2 regions of the Paenibacillus sp. MT86 genome follow, and region 1 is predicted to be linked to the other one. Evidence: predicted binding sites of a transcription regulator. Region 1 holds the regulator's gene; the other holds the start of a gene.
What was found. The regulator Rex, encoded in region 1, represses fermentation and respiration genes when NADH is low (regulators of the CRP and FNR family bind a similar motif). The targets are predictions, from matches to a motif close to TTGTGAAATATTTCACAA.
Positions count from the first base shown of each region.

Region 1 (7,994 bases):
TTCTCCGCTCGCTGATATCGATTACGCGGAATTGCTCACCTTCCCGGAGCTTGCGCCCGTGGAAGATTCATACCGCATTGTGGATGAAGACAGACCCGTCATCATGGCGCTGGCCGTGCGTTTTGGCCGCACCCGTCTCATTGACAATGCATTACTTCAACCAAAAGTAGGGGGATCCCATGTTTAGAACGATGATGAAATCCAAAATCCACCGCGCAACGGTGACGGAAGCCAATCTGAACTATGTGGGCAGCATTACCATTGATGAGGATCTAATGGAGGCTGCAGACCTTCTGGAGAATGAAAAAGTTCAAATCGTGAACAATAACAACGGCGCCCGTCTGGAAACGTACGTAATCAAAGGCGAGCGCGGCAGCGGCGTCATCTGCTTGAATGGGGCAGCCGCACGGCTCGTACAGCCCGGCGACAACGTCATTATCATTTCTTATGCCATGATGTCCAAAGAGGAATACGACCATCACACCCCGACGGTCGTGATCGTCGACGAATCGAATAAGCCGGTTACGACGGAGTATCGCGAAGTTCACGCCGCCATTCTCTGAAGAACCAAAATGTGTCGGGACCCTAAAGGGATGAAAAGACCGTCTTCTACAGAAAATGAGTTCAGGTCGACGCACTGATCTCATTTTTCCGCTAAGGGTGGGATGCAGCTATGTTTCAACATGTATTCGCCGAAATGAACAACATGTTAGATGAAATTGTGAAGCATTACCCTTCTGCTCAAGGTCCCCAAAAACAGGCGCTGGTACAAAACTGGAACATGCTCAAAAGCATGAGCGAGGGCATTATCGAGGAGTGGCTGCATTTTGAAGAAAAAATGGCCATCTTCCGCGAGAGTGCAGCGTCACCTCCGGTTTTTCCGCCGACCGAAGCGCCTGAATTGCAGCTGGATGCGTTCGTTCGCGGTCAAGGTTACTACAAGCTGTTGATGTTCCAGCCGGCCATACAGCAGTTTGAGGCAGCCGCTGCGGTATTTCCGGACAGCCTTCTGATCAAGTTGTACATTGCCATGTCCCATCTGTATTTGGGGCAAACCGCCCAAGCATCCGACGTACTGATCTCCATCCTGCCCCTGGCTGACAACAGAAAGCTTCGGGCGATGATCTACAATGCGCTTGGATGCATCGAGGTGTTGAATGGACAGCAAGCAAAGGCCGAGGAACATTTTGCACTGGCAATTCATAGCGATCCAACGCTTCCCGACCCCATGATCAACCTGGAGGTCTGCAAGCAGAATCGCGGTGAGCTCCAGTACGGCAGCCAATTGATCTCTTTGCTGTAGAAATCAAGCCACAACAAGAAGCGATGCCAGAGCTCACCTTGAGACTTTGGCATCGCTTTTTGCGTACGGGAGCGGTACAGAAAGCCAGGGGATTTTTTACCCGGAATGTTCAAAACCCGCAACTTCTGGTATGCTGTTAATTAGTCTGGAGGAAAGGGATTTTATCGAAATGAAATTTGCCGTATTGGATTTTGAAACCACGGGCAACCAGTCTGCAGATGAAATCATTCAGGTTGGACTGGCCATCATCGAAGAGGATCGAAGCATATCCCGCGTATACGGCACCTATGTCAATCCCGGGATTCCGATCCCTCCTTTTATTACCGGTTTGACCGGCATTTCCGACAGTGATGTAGCGGATGCTCCGTCATTGGAAGAAATGATGATGGAGCTTGTGCCCATGCTCGACGATGTCGTATTGGTTGGACATAACGTCGCTTTTGATTTTAACTTTTTGCAAAACGCGCTCGATCGCTGCGGCTATTTACCGTTCAGCGGCCGTATTCTAGATACGATGCACTTCTTAAAAATATGCTTTCCCTCGCTCCCGTCCTACCAGCTCGGGATGGTGTCCTCTCATTTCGGCCTGGAGCATGACCGTCCGCACCAGGCGGACAGCGATGCGCTTGCCACAGCCTATGCGCTGCTGAAATGTTTGGAGGAGATCGACGAGCTTCCGCTGCTCACCATTCAGCGTTTAAGCGACCTGTTTGCCGACGAGGACAGCGATTTGGCCTGGTTCTTTGACGGCATTCGTTCCGACAGGGAGCACCGAGCCGTACAAGCGGGAGACACCCATACGTACTACCGCCAGTTTGCCTTGGCGGTGGATGATTGGAACGATATAGCACCTGTCAGAGATGAGACGGAGCCCAACCCTTTGGCCGATGTAAGCTTCGAGCAATACATGAACGATGTCCGTGAACGCCTGAAGGAAACGCTGCCTCATTATGAGAGCAGGGATGCCCAGGACATGATGTTCCAGGAAGTGATGCAGGCGCTGGATGACAATAAACATCTATTGATCGAAGCGGGCACGGGAACCGGCAAATCCCTTGGATATTTGCTGCCGTCGATCTATCAAAGCGTGAAGCAGGAACAGAAGGTTATGGTGAGCACGCATACGATCAACCTTCAAGAACAGCTGCGTGACCGGGATATTCCCCTGCTCACCCAGGTTGTTCCTTTTCCTTTTAAGGCGGCCATTTTCAAGGGCAGGGGACATTATTTGTGTTTGAGAAAATTTGAACATAAAATAAATAGAAGAGATTTTCATTCCCCGAAGGAAGACGTAATCACGGCGGCCCAGATGCTGGTCTGGCTGACCCAGACGGAGAACGGGGATGATGAAGAGCTAAACCTTGGCGGACGCGGAGGGGATTTCTGGGAGACCATATCCAGCGATTCGGATTCTTGCCTCGGACGCGCCTGTCCTTGGTTCCGCAAATGCTACTATCACAGGGCCAAGCATGAAGCAGGCATCGCGGATGTCGTCATTACGAACCATTCGAAGCTGTTCACCGACGTGAAGGCGAATCATCAGCTGCTGCCAAGCTATGAGCGCCTCGTCATCGACGAAGCGCATCATCTTGAGGATGTCGCCGGCAAGCACCTTGGCTTGCAGATGAAGTATTTTTCGGTGGTCCATACCTTGACCCGTTTGTACAAAGACAGCCGAAGCGGGCAGCTCCCGGCTCTGCGCCAGCTGCTGCAAGCTTCGCCGCACGAGAAGGCAGTCGAATGGTCTTCCGTCATCGACCGTTTGTATCCGGACCTCATTACCGCAAAAGAGAACTGGGATCGGCTCAGCGATCAATTGTTCGGACTGCTTCCGGAACGCGGAGACGCTTCTCCGGGAGATGCCGGCCAATTCTCGCTCCGCCTGTCCCCGCTTAAGAAGCCGAAGGATTGGGATTCGATGGCCGAACTGGAGCATCAAATTCATCTGACGCTGGGCGATGTCGTGCGCAAGGGCGATAAGCTGATCGCCGAAATGAAGGAAGATTTGGATGACTACAGCGCGGACAGCCTGTTAACCGACCTATCGGGCCTATTTAAGGACCTGGCCTCGCATCGCGAAGACCTGCGCTCCTTCATGGCCCTGAACGATGAGGGCACGGTATACTGGATGGAGGCGAACGGCAATTTCCGCAGCAAATCGCTGCAGTTGTATGCCGTGCCCGTCGACGTGAGCGCTCATCTGAAGGAATTGTTTTTTGACAAGAAACAAAGCGTGATTCTGACATCGGCGACCTTGTCGGTGGACAAATCGTTTCAGTTCATGATCGAAAACCTGGGTCTTCAGGAAGCGGCTGAAGCGGGGAACCTGAACACGGTTCAGCTCCCGTCCCCGTTTAATTACAGGGAACAGGCCCTTCTTGTCGTGCCGCGCGATTTTCCGAGCGTGAAGGGATCGGTCGGGGATGCACTCTTTGTGAATACGCTCGTGAAGTCTTTGGCCGATACGGCCGTCGCTACGCATGGCCGCATGCTCGTCCTGTTCACTTCGTACCGGATGCTGCGCCAGGTGCACGAGCCGCTGAAAGAAGCGCTGGCATCAAGCGACATCACGGTATTGGGACAAGGTATGGACGGAACCAGCCGTACCAAGTTAATCCGAAGATTTCAGGACAGCAGCGCTTCCGTGCTGCTGGGCACCAGCTCCTTCTGGGAAGGGGTAGACATCCCGGGTGAGGCGCTGACTTGTCTTGCCATCGTCCGGCTGCCGTTCCAGCCGCCGAATCACCCCTTGGTCGAGGCCAAGAGCGAACTGCTGCAGCAGCAGAAGAAGAATCCCTTCATGAAGCTTTCGGTTCCGCAAGCGGTCATTCGTTTCAAACAGGGGTTTGGGCGTCTGGTGCGAACAGCACAAGATAAAGGGATCGTGATCGTGTACGATACGCGGGTCATTGAATCCTATTACGGGAAGTATTTCTTATATTCCTTGCCGGGGCCGAAGATGGAGCATATGCCGACAGAGGGGATCGTTCCCCGAATTTCGGAATGGCTGCAGGAAGAGGCAAGCGCGGGAAACCAAGCGGAATAAAGTGAAACCAAGCACGATCAACAAAAAAAGATGTAGTTATTAACCTATTATTAGGGGGAGCATGCATGAAATCGGAAAAAATTTCGGAAGCCGTGGTCCGCAGATTACCTGTATACTTGCGCTATTTGAATGAGCTTCAGAAGAGGGAGGTTTCCACGGTTTCCTCCCAGGAGCTGGGACAGAAGCTGGACCTCAATCCTGCTCAAATTCGTAAGGACCTGGCGTATTTCGGTGATTTTGGACGGAAAGGGATCGGATATGATGTTTCTTATCTGATCGAGAAGATTCGCCAGATTCTGAAGCTGGACCAGAAGATCAATGTCGCATTGGTCGGGGCCGGTAATCTTGGACATGCATTATCGAATTACAATGCATTCCTGAAGGATAATATGAAGATTGTGGCGATTTTCGATTCGTATTCTCCCAAAGTTGGTATGAAAATTAACAATTTGGTCGTACAGCCGATGGAAGAGCTGGAGAAGACGGTTCATGAGCACGGCATTCGAATCGGGATTATTACCGTTCCGGATTTCGAAGCGCAGAACGTAGCGAATCAGCTTATCGCCTCAGGGATCGAGGCGATTCTGAACTTTGCGCCAACCATCCTGAAAGCCCCAGCCCATATCCGGATTCATACGGCTGATTTTACAACGGATTTGCAAAGTTTGGCCTATTATTTGGATAACGGCAAGGAGGATGCAGCACATGACAACAACGAAGTGGATGGTTAAGAACGGAACGTTTGCAGTACTGGAGGAAGGCCAATCCGTGCTTCGCGGATACCTGGTGGTTGAGAACGACCGGATCACGTACCTGGGCGAGGAGGAGCCCGTCGTGGAAGAGGGGACAGAAATTATCGACGGAACCCATCTGTTCTTCCTGCCCGGATTGGTGAACACGCATGGACATGCCGCCATGTCGCTTCTTCGCGGCTATGGGGACGATCTGGCACTGCAGGTATGGCTTCAGGAAAAAATGTGGCCGATGGAAGCCAAATTCACGTCAGACGACGTATATTGGGGCACATCGCTCTCCGTGCTGGAGATGATCAAGGGCGGAACCACGACGTTTGTGGATATGTATGACCATATGGATCAGGTCGCGAAGGTTGTCCAGGACTCGGGAATGCGCGGCGTCCTGACGCGCGGCGTAATCGGTTTATGCCCGCCCGAGGTACAGCAGCAGAAGCTGGATGAGGCGGTGGCATTCGCGAAGGATTGGCATGGCAAGGCTGACGGCAGAATTACGACGATGATCTCGCCGCACGCGCCTTATACCTGCCCGCCGGATTTCATCGAAAAATTCGTTCAAGCATCCCATGACTTGAACCTGCCTTTGCATACCCATATGTCCGAAACGGAAACTGAAGTGGCTCAGAACGTTAAGGATTACGGGCTTCGCCCCGTTGCCCATTTGGAGAAGCTGGGCATGTTCTCCCGTCCTACGCTCCTTGCGCATGCCGTTCATCTGACCGATGAGGAAATCGAAGTCTTGGCCAAGCATCAAGTAGCCGTATCGCATAATCCCGGAAGCAATTTGAAGCTTGCCAGCGGAGTCGCCCGCGTACCTGCGCTGCTGAAAGCCGGCGTAACGGTGTCGCTCGGTACCGACGGACCTGCTAGCAACAATAACCTGGATATGTTCGAAGAGATGCGGCTGGCTGCCCTGATCCATAAAGGAGTAAGCGGGGATCCGACGGCCATTCCGGCCTCCGAAGCGCTCCGAATGGGCACGGTATACGGAGCCAAGTCCGCTTTCCTTGAGGATATCGGTATGCTCGCGGTTGGGATGAAGGCCGATATGATCGCATTGAATACGGATCAGGCGCATTTCCTTCCACGGACCGACTATATTTCTCACGCGATCTACTCTGCCAGCGCGAAGGATGTAGAGCATGTATGGGTTGACGGCAAGCAGGTGGTGAAGAATGGCGCGAGCCTTACTCTCGACGAGGAACGCATCCGCCGGGAAGCGCAGCGTGCATTTGAGCGTCTTACAACCCTCTAGGGAATAATCAAGGGGAGCGAGGAAGACGGATTTGAAGAAAAAAACGAAGTGGATATTGCTGAGCGTGTCCGGCGTCCTGCTATTATTGCTTGGCCTACAGCTCTATTATTCCTATGTTATGAAAGATACGTGGAATGAAGAAAGAATGGCGATCCTTGCAGCGAAACAGCATGGCCAATTGGTCTCGTCCGACAAGACCTATAAATCGGTATGGGGCGAGGACAATAACTATTGGGTGGTCAGCGGGAAAGATAAAGACAATCAAGACCGCATGGTCTGGGTGAAGTTTACGGACGATAACGTTCCTGTTGAAGGGACAGATGCCGTTCAGTCGGTGTTATTGAATACGGGCATGTCAGAGGCCGTGATGCGGGACCAGATCCGTAACGAAATGCCGGGTGCGGTCATCAAGCGATTGCTGCCGGGAATGTATGAAGGCGAGTATGCCTGGCAGCTGCAATATGAAAACAACGGTCAGCGCGGCTACAGATTCTATCGTTTTCAAGACGGAAACGCCATCGGAAATGATATTATTCTTCCTAATCAATAAGAAAACAAATGAAAGGCGTCCCCTCATAGGGATGCCTCTTTGGCACATAAACATGTAAGCGCATACAGAAATAAATTGGTAAAACTGTTCTAAATATTTTCACAGACAAGCATGAAAAAGTATATAAGATATGATATACTCATACTTGTACGAATTGAGCAGATCAATTACATGCCTCACCATATATCGTTGTTATATGTATTATTGTGCTGCAATTGCTATACAAAATTTCATATCGAAATTGAAGGAGGAACTTCATGAAACTGCGCATTGTACCTATCATGCTGACTGTCGTGATCTCAGCATCGGTCCTCTTTGGCGGTTGGTTTCTGTATCGGCAGATGGCTTTGCAGAATCCGCTCGCAACTGTTGTGTCACAATACGATGGCGTGAAAAGTTCTCATATAGATATTAAACAGGATACCGTGACTTTGAATCTTGATTTGGCTCCGAATGCGAATTTACAAGGTTTGGTTCAGCATATTAAGCAGGAAGGCAAGTCCGTGATCGGGAAGCGGGAATTGAGAATCCAGGTGGAGGACCATTCCTCGGAAGCATTGGATCAATGGTGGGAGCAAGCGATGCTGTCGGTTGCCGAAGCGATGGACAATAAGCAGTATACCGATATTCAATCATCGCTCGAGCAGCTGGCTGCCCAGTCGCCGAATTTGAAAGCAAAAGCAACGATCGATGACACCAATGTCTATGTCAGCTTGTCGGACGGCAAGTCTGGTAAATTTATAATCTTGCCGCGTCAACCTGGCAAAATGGAGGTGTGGAATCATGCCTAAATTAGCTAAAGAAATCATGTTAGGCTTCATTCCGGTTTTGTTGGTATTCCTTGTGTTTGTCGGCGTGAACATCGTGCCTCTCTTAATAGCGGCAGGACTCGTAGGCGGCTTGCTGTTTATAGCCAAGATGAAGGGCGGCATCGCGGTTGGTGCGGGAAATGAGCGAAAGCGGAAGAAGAGCGGCCCGGCCAAGCTGACGTTCGAGGAAATCGGCGGGCAGGATAACGCTAAGCAGGAGCTGCGGGAAGCATTGGATTTTCTGATTCGTCACGAGGATATCAAGAAATTCGGCATACG
Region 1 covers NZ_CM179499.1:4,320,847-4,328,840, reverse strand. Annotated here, with positions in the region: gene panC (pantoate--beta-alanine ligase) at 1-187, shown strand, start outside; gene panD (aspartate 1-decarboxylase) at 180-563, shown strand; gene AC3RCL_RS19160 (hypothetical protein) at 674-1,303, shown strand; gene dinG (ATP-dependent DNA helicase DinG) at 1,473-4,349, shown strand; gene AC3RCL_RS19150 (redox-sensing transcriptional repressor Rex) at 4,415-5,080, shown strand; gene AC3RCL_RS19145 (amidohydrolase) at 5,055-6,356, shown strand; gene AC3RCL_RS19140 (cell wall elongation regulator TseB-like domain-containing protein) at 6,388-6,906, shown strand; gene AC3RCL_RS19135 (hypothetical protein) at 7,164-7,697, shown strand; gene AC3RCL_RS19130 (AAA family ATPase) at 7,690-7,994, shown strand, end outside.

Region 2 (7,994 bases), 250 kb from region 1:
CCGCGCGACAAGCAGATTACCGGGGGCAAGGATACGCTGGTGCTCCGCTATTTGACGCCGCACGGCAAATGGAACATTCACAGCACGTATCAGGATAACCTGCACATGCTGACGCTGTTCCGCGGCGGCCCGACGGTATGGATCAACAATGACGACGCGGCGGCAAACGACATCCAGGACAACGACTGGCTGGAAGTATACAACCGCAACGGGGTCGTCACCGCCCGCGCCGTCGTCAGCCACCGGATGCCGAAAGGCACGATGTACATGTATCACGCGCAGGACAAACACATCAACGTGCCGGGCTCGGAAATCACGAAGGATCGCGGCGGCAGCCACAACGCGCCGACGAGAATCCATGTGAAGCCGACCCAGATGGTCGGGGGCTACGCCCAGCTCAGCTATGGATTCAACTACTACGGACCGATCGGCAACCAGCGGGATGTGTACGTGGCTGTCCGCAAAATGAAAGAGGTGGATTGGCTTGAAGATTAAAGCGCAGGTCGCCATGGTCATGAATCTGGATAAATGCATCGGCTGCCATACGTGCAGCGTCACCTGCAAGAGCACCTGGACGAACCGTCCGGGCGCGGAGTACATGTGGTTCAACAACGTGGAAACGAAGCCGGGCGTCGGCTACCCGATCCGCTGGGAAGACCAGGAGAAATACAAGGGAGGCTGGACGCTGAAAAAGGGCAAGCTGCAGCTGAAATCCGGCAGCAAGCTGTCCAAAATCGCGCTCGGCAAAATTTTCTACAATCCGGATATGCCGGAAATGAAAGATTACTATGAGCCCTGGACGTATAACTATGAACATCTGACGAATGCCGGGGAGAAGAAACATCAGCCGGTGGCCCGTCCGAAATCGGCGGTGACCGGCGAAACGATGAATCTGGAATGGGGCCCGAACTGGGAAGACGATCTGGCGGGCGCCCACGTGACCGGTCCGAAGGATCCGAATATCGAAAAGATCGAGGAAGAGATCAAATTCAACTTTGAGCAGGCGTTCATGATGTATTTGCCCCGCCTGTGCGAGCACTGCCTGAATCCAAGCTGCGTGGCGTCCTGTCCGTCGGGTGCGATGTACAAGCGGGACGAGGACGGCATCGTGCTGGTGGACCAGGAGGCCTGCCGCGGCTGGCGGTACTGCATGACCGGCTGTCCTTACAAAAAGGTGTACTTCAACTGGAAAACGAACAAGGCCGAGAAATGCACCTTCTGTTTCCCGAGAATCGAAGCAGGGCTGCCAACGGTATGCTCCGAAACCTGCACAGGCCGTATCCGTTACTTGGGCGTGCTGCTCTATGACGCAGACCGCGTACAGGAAGCAGCCTCCACGCCGGATGAGAAGGATCTGTATCAGGCGCAATGCAGCCTGTTCCTTGATCCGCATGATCCGGCGGTGATCGAGCAGGCGCGCAAAGACGGACTGTCCGAGGAATGGATCGAGGCGGCCCAAAACTCCCCGGTCTATAAGCTCGCGATCGAATACAAGCTGGCCTTCCCGCTTCATCCGGAGTACCGGACGCTGCCGATGGTATGGTACGTGCCGCCGCTCAGCCCGATCATGAACTATTTTGAAGGCAGGGATTCCATCGAGAATCCGGACATGATTTTCCCGGCGATCGAGGAGATGCGCACGCCGATCCAGTACCTCGCGAATCTGCTCACGGCAGGCGACACGGTCACGGTGAAGGAAGCCCTGCAAAGAATGGCGATGATGCGTTCTTATATGCGCGCACAATCGTCGGGGGCCGAGTTTGATGAGACTCGTCTGGCACGGGTCGGCCTGACTGCCCATCAAATGAAGCAGATGTACCGGCTTCTTGCCATCGCGAAATACGATGACCGGTTCGTTGTTCCGACTTCACATAAAGAAAGCCATATGGATGTCTACCGTTCCCAGGGCTCTGAAGGATTCGGCGCGAGCTGCGGCGGCTGCGGTCCGGAAGGTCTGCAGGGCAAAACCGGCAAGGAGCTGTACGAAGAAAATTTCTATGGAGGGATCTGGCGTGATTAATCTCGGAAAGCTGCATGATTGTAAACATGTTTTCGGTTTTTTTGCTCAGCAGCTCACGTATCCGGAAAAGCTGGATTTCCATCCGTCCGTCATGGAGGAGCTGCTTGACTCCGCCGATCCGGCCTATGAATCCGTCAGAACGTATTGGACGATCATGCATGAATACAGCATGGAGGAGATTGAAGAGCTGTATGTCCAGACCTTCGACTTTCAGGCGAAATCCACATTGTATATGACCTATTACAAATTCGAGGACGGCCGGGAACGCGGGCAGATGCTCGCCAGGCTTAAGGAGACGTATGAGATGTTTGGCCTTGGCATCGAAGGCTCGGAATTGTCGGATTATCTTCCGCTGATGTGCGAGTTTTTGTACGCGGCGCCCTGGCAGGGCCGCGAGAAGGAAGCCGCGGAGAGCCTGAATTTGATGATGGCCGTCATGGAAGACGGCACCTATCATCTGCTGAAAGCCTTGGAGAAGTATAACAGCCCGTATGCTTATCTCGTTCAAGGGCTTCGCGGCACGTTCAAGGCGTGTCTCAGTCAGGAGGCTGCCGCTCATGAACATGATTGATCAATTTTTGTGGGTCATTTTCCCCTATGTATGCATCGTTGTATTTATCGTCGGTCATATTTACCGTTATCGTACGGACCAGTTTAACTGGACGGCAAAATCCAGCGAGTTTATCGAGAAAAAACATCTCAAGCTGGGCAGCCTCATGTTCCATCTTGGCATCATTCCGGTTATCGGGGGACACGTGGCCGGCCTGGCCATCCCCCAATCCTGGATGGAGTCGCTCGGCGTCAGCGACCATATGTACCATATCGGCGCGGTGTATATCGGAAGCGCGTTCGGCTTTTTAACGCTGGGGGGCATGATCTTGTTGACCGCCAGACGGTTTGCCATCCGAAATGTCCGAAAACTCAGCACCGCTTCCGATATGGTGGTCAATGTCCTCCTGCTGTTTATCGTCTTCATGGGGATGTACAGCACGCTGGTCACAAACGCGGTGCAGCCGGAATTCAATTATCGGGAAACGGTCTCGGTCTGGTTCCGCGGACTGTTTATGTTCCGACCGGAGGCTTCGCTGATGGAGGATGTGCCGCTGTCGTTCAAAATTCACATTCTTTCGGGATTTGGTATTTTCGGTTTGTGGCCGTTTACCCGTCTGGTCCATGTGTGGAGTGTTCCGTTGAATTATGTGGGCAGAAGATATATCCTGTATAGAAAGCACCGCAAATTTGAGTCGTAGGACGAGAGAAGGCTTCTTTAGCCTTCTTTTCTACGTCAGAGGAGTAATGGGGATGAAGAATCAGCCGATCTATGATTACCAACGTGAAATGGATAAGCTTCGGACCCGGTTTCATTTCGATTTCGTGTCCATGGCATTGGTGCAGCCGGCTGAAGACCGATTTGTATTGACCTGGCAGTATGCCTCGGGAAACATCAACGAGAGGTACAAGCGCATCGTGCTGCATTCCGGCAAGGGCATCGCCGGCATGGTGTTTAAGACCGGGAAACCGATGCTGATCCCGAATGTGAATGCGGATATTGAATCAAGGGACTTGTATAATTATCCGATTATCGTTGCAGAGCAGCTGAAGAGCCTCGGTGCCATACCGCTGTGGGAAGGCACGCGCGTCATGGGGGTTTTGCTTGTGGGATACCGTAAGGAGAACATGCTGGATCACAAGGCCTTTGCGTCTTTTCAGGAAGGTATAGGGATGGAATTTGGCGCTTTTTATGCCAAGGAGGTATCACGGCCGTGATTCAAATGACGGATGAGCATCTGAGCGAATTGCTGAGAAACATGTATCAGAACAGCATGGAAGCCATTTTTTTTATGGACGAGGACGGCAGCGTGGTCGCGATGAATCCGGCTGCGGAGAATATCCTTGACATTGAAGTGATCGAGAGGATGCACTCCGGACAGGACGGGTCCTTCTGCCAGACCTGCGAAGGGTACACCGACGAACAGGATCTCATCTCCTGCTCCAAATGCTATCTGGATTATCCGGATGGAGAATTCTCGTCGTTCCAAGTCTATCTGAAGACGCGGTCCGAAGGAATTGTTCCTTATGCGGCCAGTTACCATACCATCGATGAAGCCCGCGGCATCCGGGTGATGATGCTCCTCGATCTGACGAAGCAGCAGAAAACGCAGGAAATGCTGCAGCGGACGAATATGCTGAAATACGTCATCAAGGCACAGGAGGACGAGCGCAAGCGGATCTCGCGCGAGCTGCACGATAGCGTGGCTCAGGAGCTCTTAAGCTCGCTGGTCGACCTGCGCGTCGTTAAATATATGAATGTGGGCGAGGATGTGCTCAAGAAGCTGCACCAGACCGAGGTGTCTTTAACGAGGCTGCTGGATGATATCCGGCATTTGTCGGTCGAGCTCCGGCCCGCTTCCCTCGATGATTTGGGGCTGGAGGCTGCCTTCCGCTCCCATTTCAAATGGATCGGGAAGAATTACGGCATGCTGGTTGAGTTCTCTGCCGAGTTGGCGGCGGCCCGCTATGGCAGCGAGATTGAAACGGTGGTGTACCGGGTTTGCCAGGAAGCGGTGTTAAATGCCTTGAAATATTCGGGAACGGACGAGGTTCATGTCCGATTATGCGAGGAGAACGGCTGCCTTCAGTTAACCGTCCGGGACGATGGCGCCGGATTTAACATGATCATTGACGAAGCCAAGGGAACCGGACTCGGGCTGTACGGAATGCGCGAACGCGCTGAGCTCGTCGGTGGCCAGTTTACTTTGGTTTCCGCTCCCGGCGAGGGGACGACGGTTCAGCTGAAGATCCCGCTTACGAGCAGCGGCAAGGCGGAGGTGAGGGGAACATGAAAATTGTGATCGCGGATGATCATGCCGTGGTCCGCAGCGGATTTTCCATGATTCTGAATTACCAAGAGGATATGGAGGTCGTCGCGACGGCGGCAGACGGCATCGAGGCATACGCCATGGTGGCCAAGCACCGGCCGCATGTGCTGTTGATGGATTTAAGCATGCCTCCCGGCGAGAGCGGATTGATTGCCACAGGCAAGATCAGCAGCGAATTTCCGGAAACGAAAATTTTGATCCTGACCATGTATGACGATGACGATTACCTGTTCCATGTTTTGAAGAACGGGGCTTCGGGTTACGTGCTCAAAAATGCGCCGGATGATGAATTGATTTCGGCCATCCGCATGGTCCATAAGGGAGGAACCTACATCCACCCCCAGATGGCCACGTCCCTGGTCCGGGAATTTATCAAGAAAGACAGCGAGAGCGCGGAGCAGGATCCGTTCAACAGTCTGTCCCAACGGGAGATTGAAATCCTGCCGCTGATCGCGAAGGGCTATGGCAACAAGGAAATCGCGGAAAAACTATTTGTATCGGTCAAAACGGTGGAAGCGCACAAGGCCAAAATCATGGAAAAGCTGAAATTGAAGAGCCGCCCGGAGTTAGTGGAATATGCGCTGAAGAAAAAACTGCTGGATTTTTAATTATGGCGCATAAGCAGGGTGATTGCGGTAAGGAATAGGGAAGTTCCCCGGAGAGATTCAGGGAACTTCCCTATTCGCATTGTGAATAGGTGCACGTACAATAGGAGCTGGGGATCAATATGCCATTCATTACGCTTTGGAAAAGGTGATGGGAATGATCAAAAAGCTGCAGCTTCCGCTGCAAACAATGAATCTGGTGCTTGGTTTTATGGTATGGGTCATCATCTCCGCGCTCCTGCCGTTCATAAGAGAAGATATCGCCATTCCGGCAGACCGGATCGCCATTCTGACGGCCATTCCGGTGGTCCTGGGCTCGGTTCTGCGGATACCGCTCGGCTATTACGCCAACGTGGTCGGAGCACGAATTGTTTTTATATCCAGCTTCATCCTGCTGCTGTTTCCGGTCTATTTTATCAGCGTGGCTTCATCCTTTACGCATCTGGTCATCGGCGGCTTGTTCCTTGGGATCGGTGGGGCCGTGTTCTCGGTGGGCGTGACCTCATTGCCGAAATACTATGCAAAAGAGAAGCTGGGACTGGTCAATGGGATCTACGGGATGGGCAACATCGGTACAGCCATTACGACGTTTGCCGCACCGGTCATCGCGACGGGGATCGGATGGTCCAAAACCGTCCAGCTGTATTTGATCCTGCTGCTGATATTTGCATTATTCAATGTTTTTTTAGGCGACCGCAAAGAAATCAAGGTGAAAACACCGGTCATGGAACAGATCAAGGGTGTATATAAGAATGAAAAACTGTGGTTTTTCTCGCTTTTTTATTTCATTACCTTCGGTTCGTTCGTAGCCTTTACGGTGTACTTGCCGAACTTCCTGGTTTCTCATTTTGAGCTGGCCAAGGTGGATGCCGGGATGCGGACGGCCGGGTTCATCATGATCGCGACTTTTTTGCGTCCCGTCGGCGGCTGGCTTGCAGATCGATTTAAACCGCTGTTCTTATTAATGGGCGTATTCCTGGGGCTGACGGCTGCGGCTATCCTGTTGGCATTCTCCCCGCCCATCGGCTTGTATACGGCCGGCTGCTTAACCATAGCCGTTGGTGCGGGTCTCGGCAACGGGGTCATTTTCAAACTCGTGCCCCTTTATTTCAACAAGCAGGCCGGCATCGTGAATGGCATCGTGTCCATGATGGGCGGTCTTGGCGGTTTCTTTCCGCCGCTGATGCTTTCCTTTATCCATTCGGTTACGGGGCAGTATTCCATCGGCTTCATGGCTTTGTCGCAGGTTGCGCTTGCGAGCTTCGTCGTTGTGGTATGGATGTACTACCAGGACAAACTTGCCGTGCAATCCGAGGTGTTTAACTCCACCGGCCAAGGAATTCTGGTAACGGATCCAAGCGGAAGGATCAGTGCCGTCAATCCGGCATTCACGAAGTTAACGGGATACTCGGAGGAGGAAGTGCTCGGCAAAAATCCGAGCGTGCTGAAGTCCGGGAGGCAGTCGCCGGCGTTTTATCGCGCGATGTGGTCTGAGATCATGGAACGCGGAAGCTGGCAGGGGGAGATTTGGAACCGCAGAAAAAACGGGGAGGAATATTTGGAGCTGTTGACCATTAATGCCGTAAGGGACGAATCCGGCGACATCATTCATTATGTAGGTACCTTTAGCGATATTACATACCATTCGTCCGGCAATGCTTCGAGCGGCTGACAAGAGATGAATCGTTGTCGGTGCGAGTTGATGGATGGAGAGGGAGAGAGGCATGAAAAAGACGAGGATTGTGATTCCGCGGGAGCATGGAGGCTGGGCCATGGTCTCTGTACCTTATTTCATCGGGATGGTGGCTGCCAAGCCGGCCCTTCTGCACCTTCCGCTGTTTTTGGCGTGGTTGTTTCTATATATGGCGTCCTATCCGTTTCTGCAATCCTTAAAGACCCCGGCCAAACGCAAAACCTGGATATCCTGGGGGACCGTTTATGCTCTTGTTGCCGCCGTGTTTCTGGTTCCGGTACTTGTTCTCAAGCCGTCGATGCTCTGGTTTGCGCCGGTCCTCCTCGTGCTGATCATGGTTAATGTCTGGCATGTCCTCCGCAAAGCGGAGCGTGCGCTGCTGAACCATATTTGTGCGATCCTGCTGTTCTGTACCGGAGGCGCCGCTGCATACATGCTGGGAGGAGGAGGCTTCGATCAGCTTCTAGCTGCTGTTGTTGCTCTGAATTTCCTATATTTCACGGGAACCGTATTCTTTGTCAAATCCGTATTTCGGGAGCGGAAAAACAGGCGCTGGACGGCATATGCCATCATGTATCATTCGGTGATGCTGATTCTGCCGATATTCCTCGGGCATCCGTGGATGTGCCTGCCGTTCTTGTTTCCGTTTGTGAAGACACTGCGGTATGCCGGAAAAATAATGAAACCGATGAAGGTCGGCATGATCGAGATTGCGGGTTCCATCCAGTTTTTATTGCTGTCATGGATCTTGATGTAATCTGCTTTTGCTATCGCGATGGCGAAATATGCACAGCTGC
Region 2 covers NZ_CM179499.1:4,574,694-4,582,687, reverse strand. Annotated here, with positions in the region: gene AC3RCL_RS20450 (nitrate reductase subunit alpha) at 1-495, shown strand, start outside; gene narH (nitrate reductase subunit beta) at 485-2,020, shown strand; gene narJ (nitrate reductase molybdenum cofactor assembly chaperone) at 2,013-2,591, shown strand; gene narI (respiratory nitrate reductase subunit gamma) at 2,578-3,270, shown strand; gene AC3RCL_RS20430 (GAF domain-containing protein) at 3,323-3,787, shown strand; gene AC3RCL_RS20425 (sensor histidine kinase) at 3,784-4,863, shown strand; gene AC3RCL_RS20420 (response regulator transcription factor) at 4,860-5,507, shown strand; gene AC3RCL_RS20415 (nitrate/nitrite transporter) at 5,662-7,176, shown strand; gene AC3RCL_RS20410 (YwiC-like family protein) at 7,229-7,954, shown strand.
Region 2: a site for Rex is predicted at 5,587-5,604, ahead of AC3RCL_RS20415 (nitrate/nitrite transporter). Genes of this name have one in related genera too.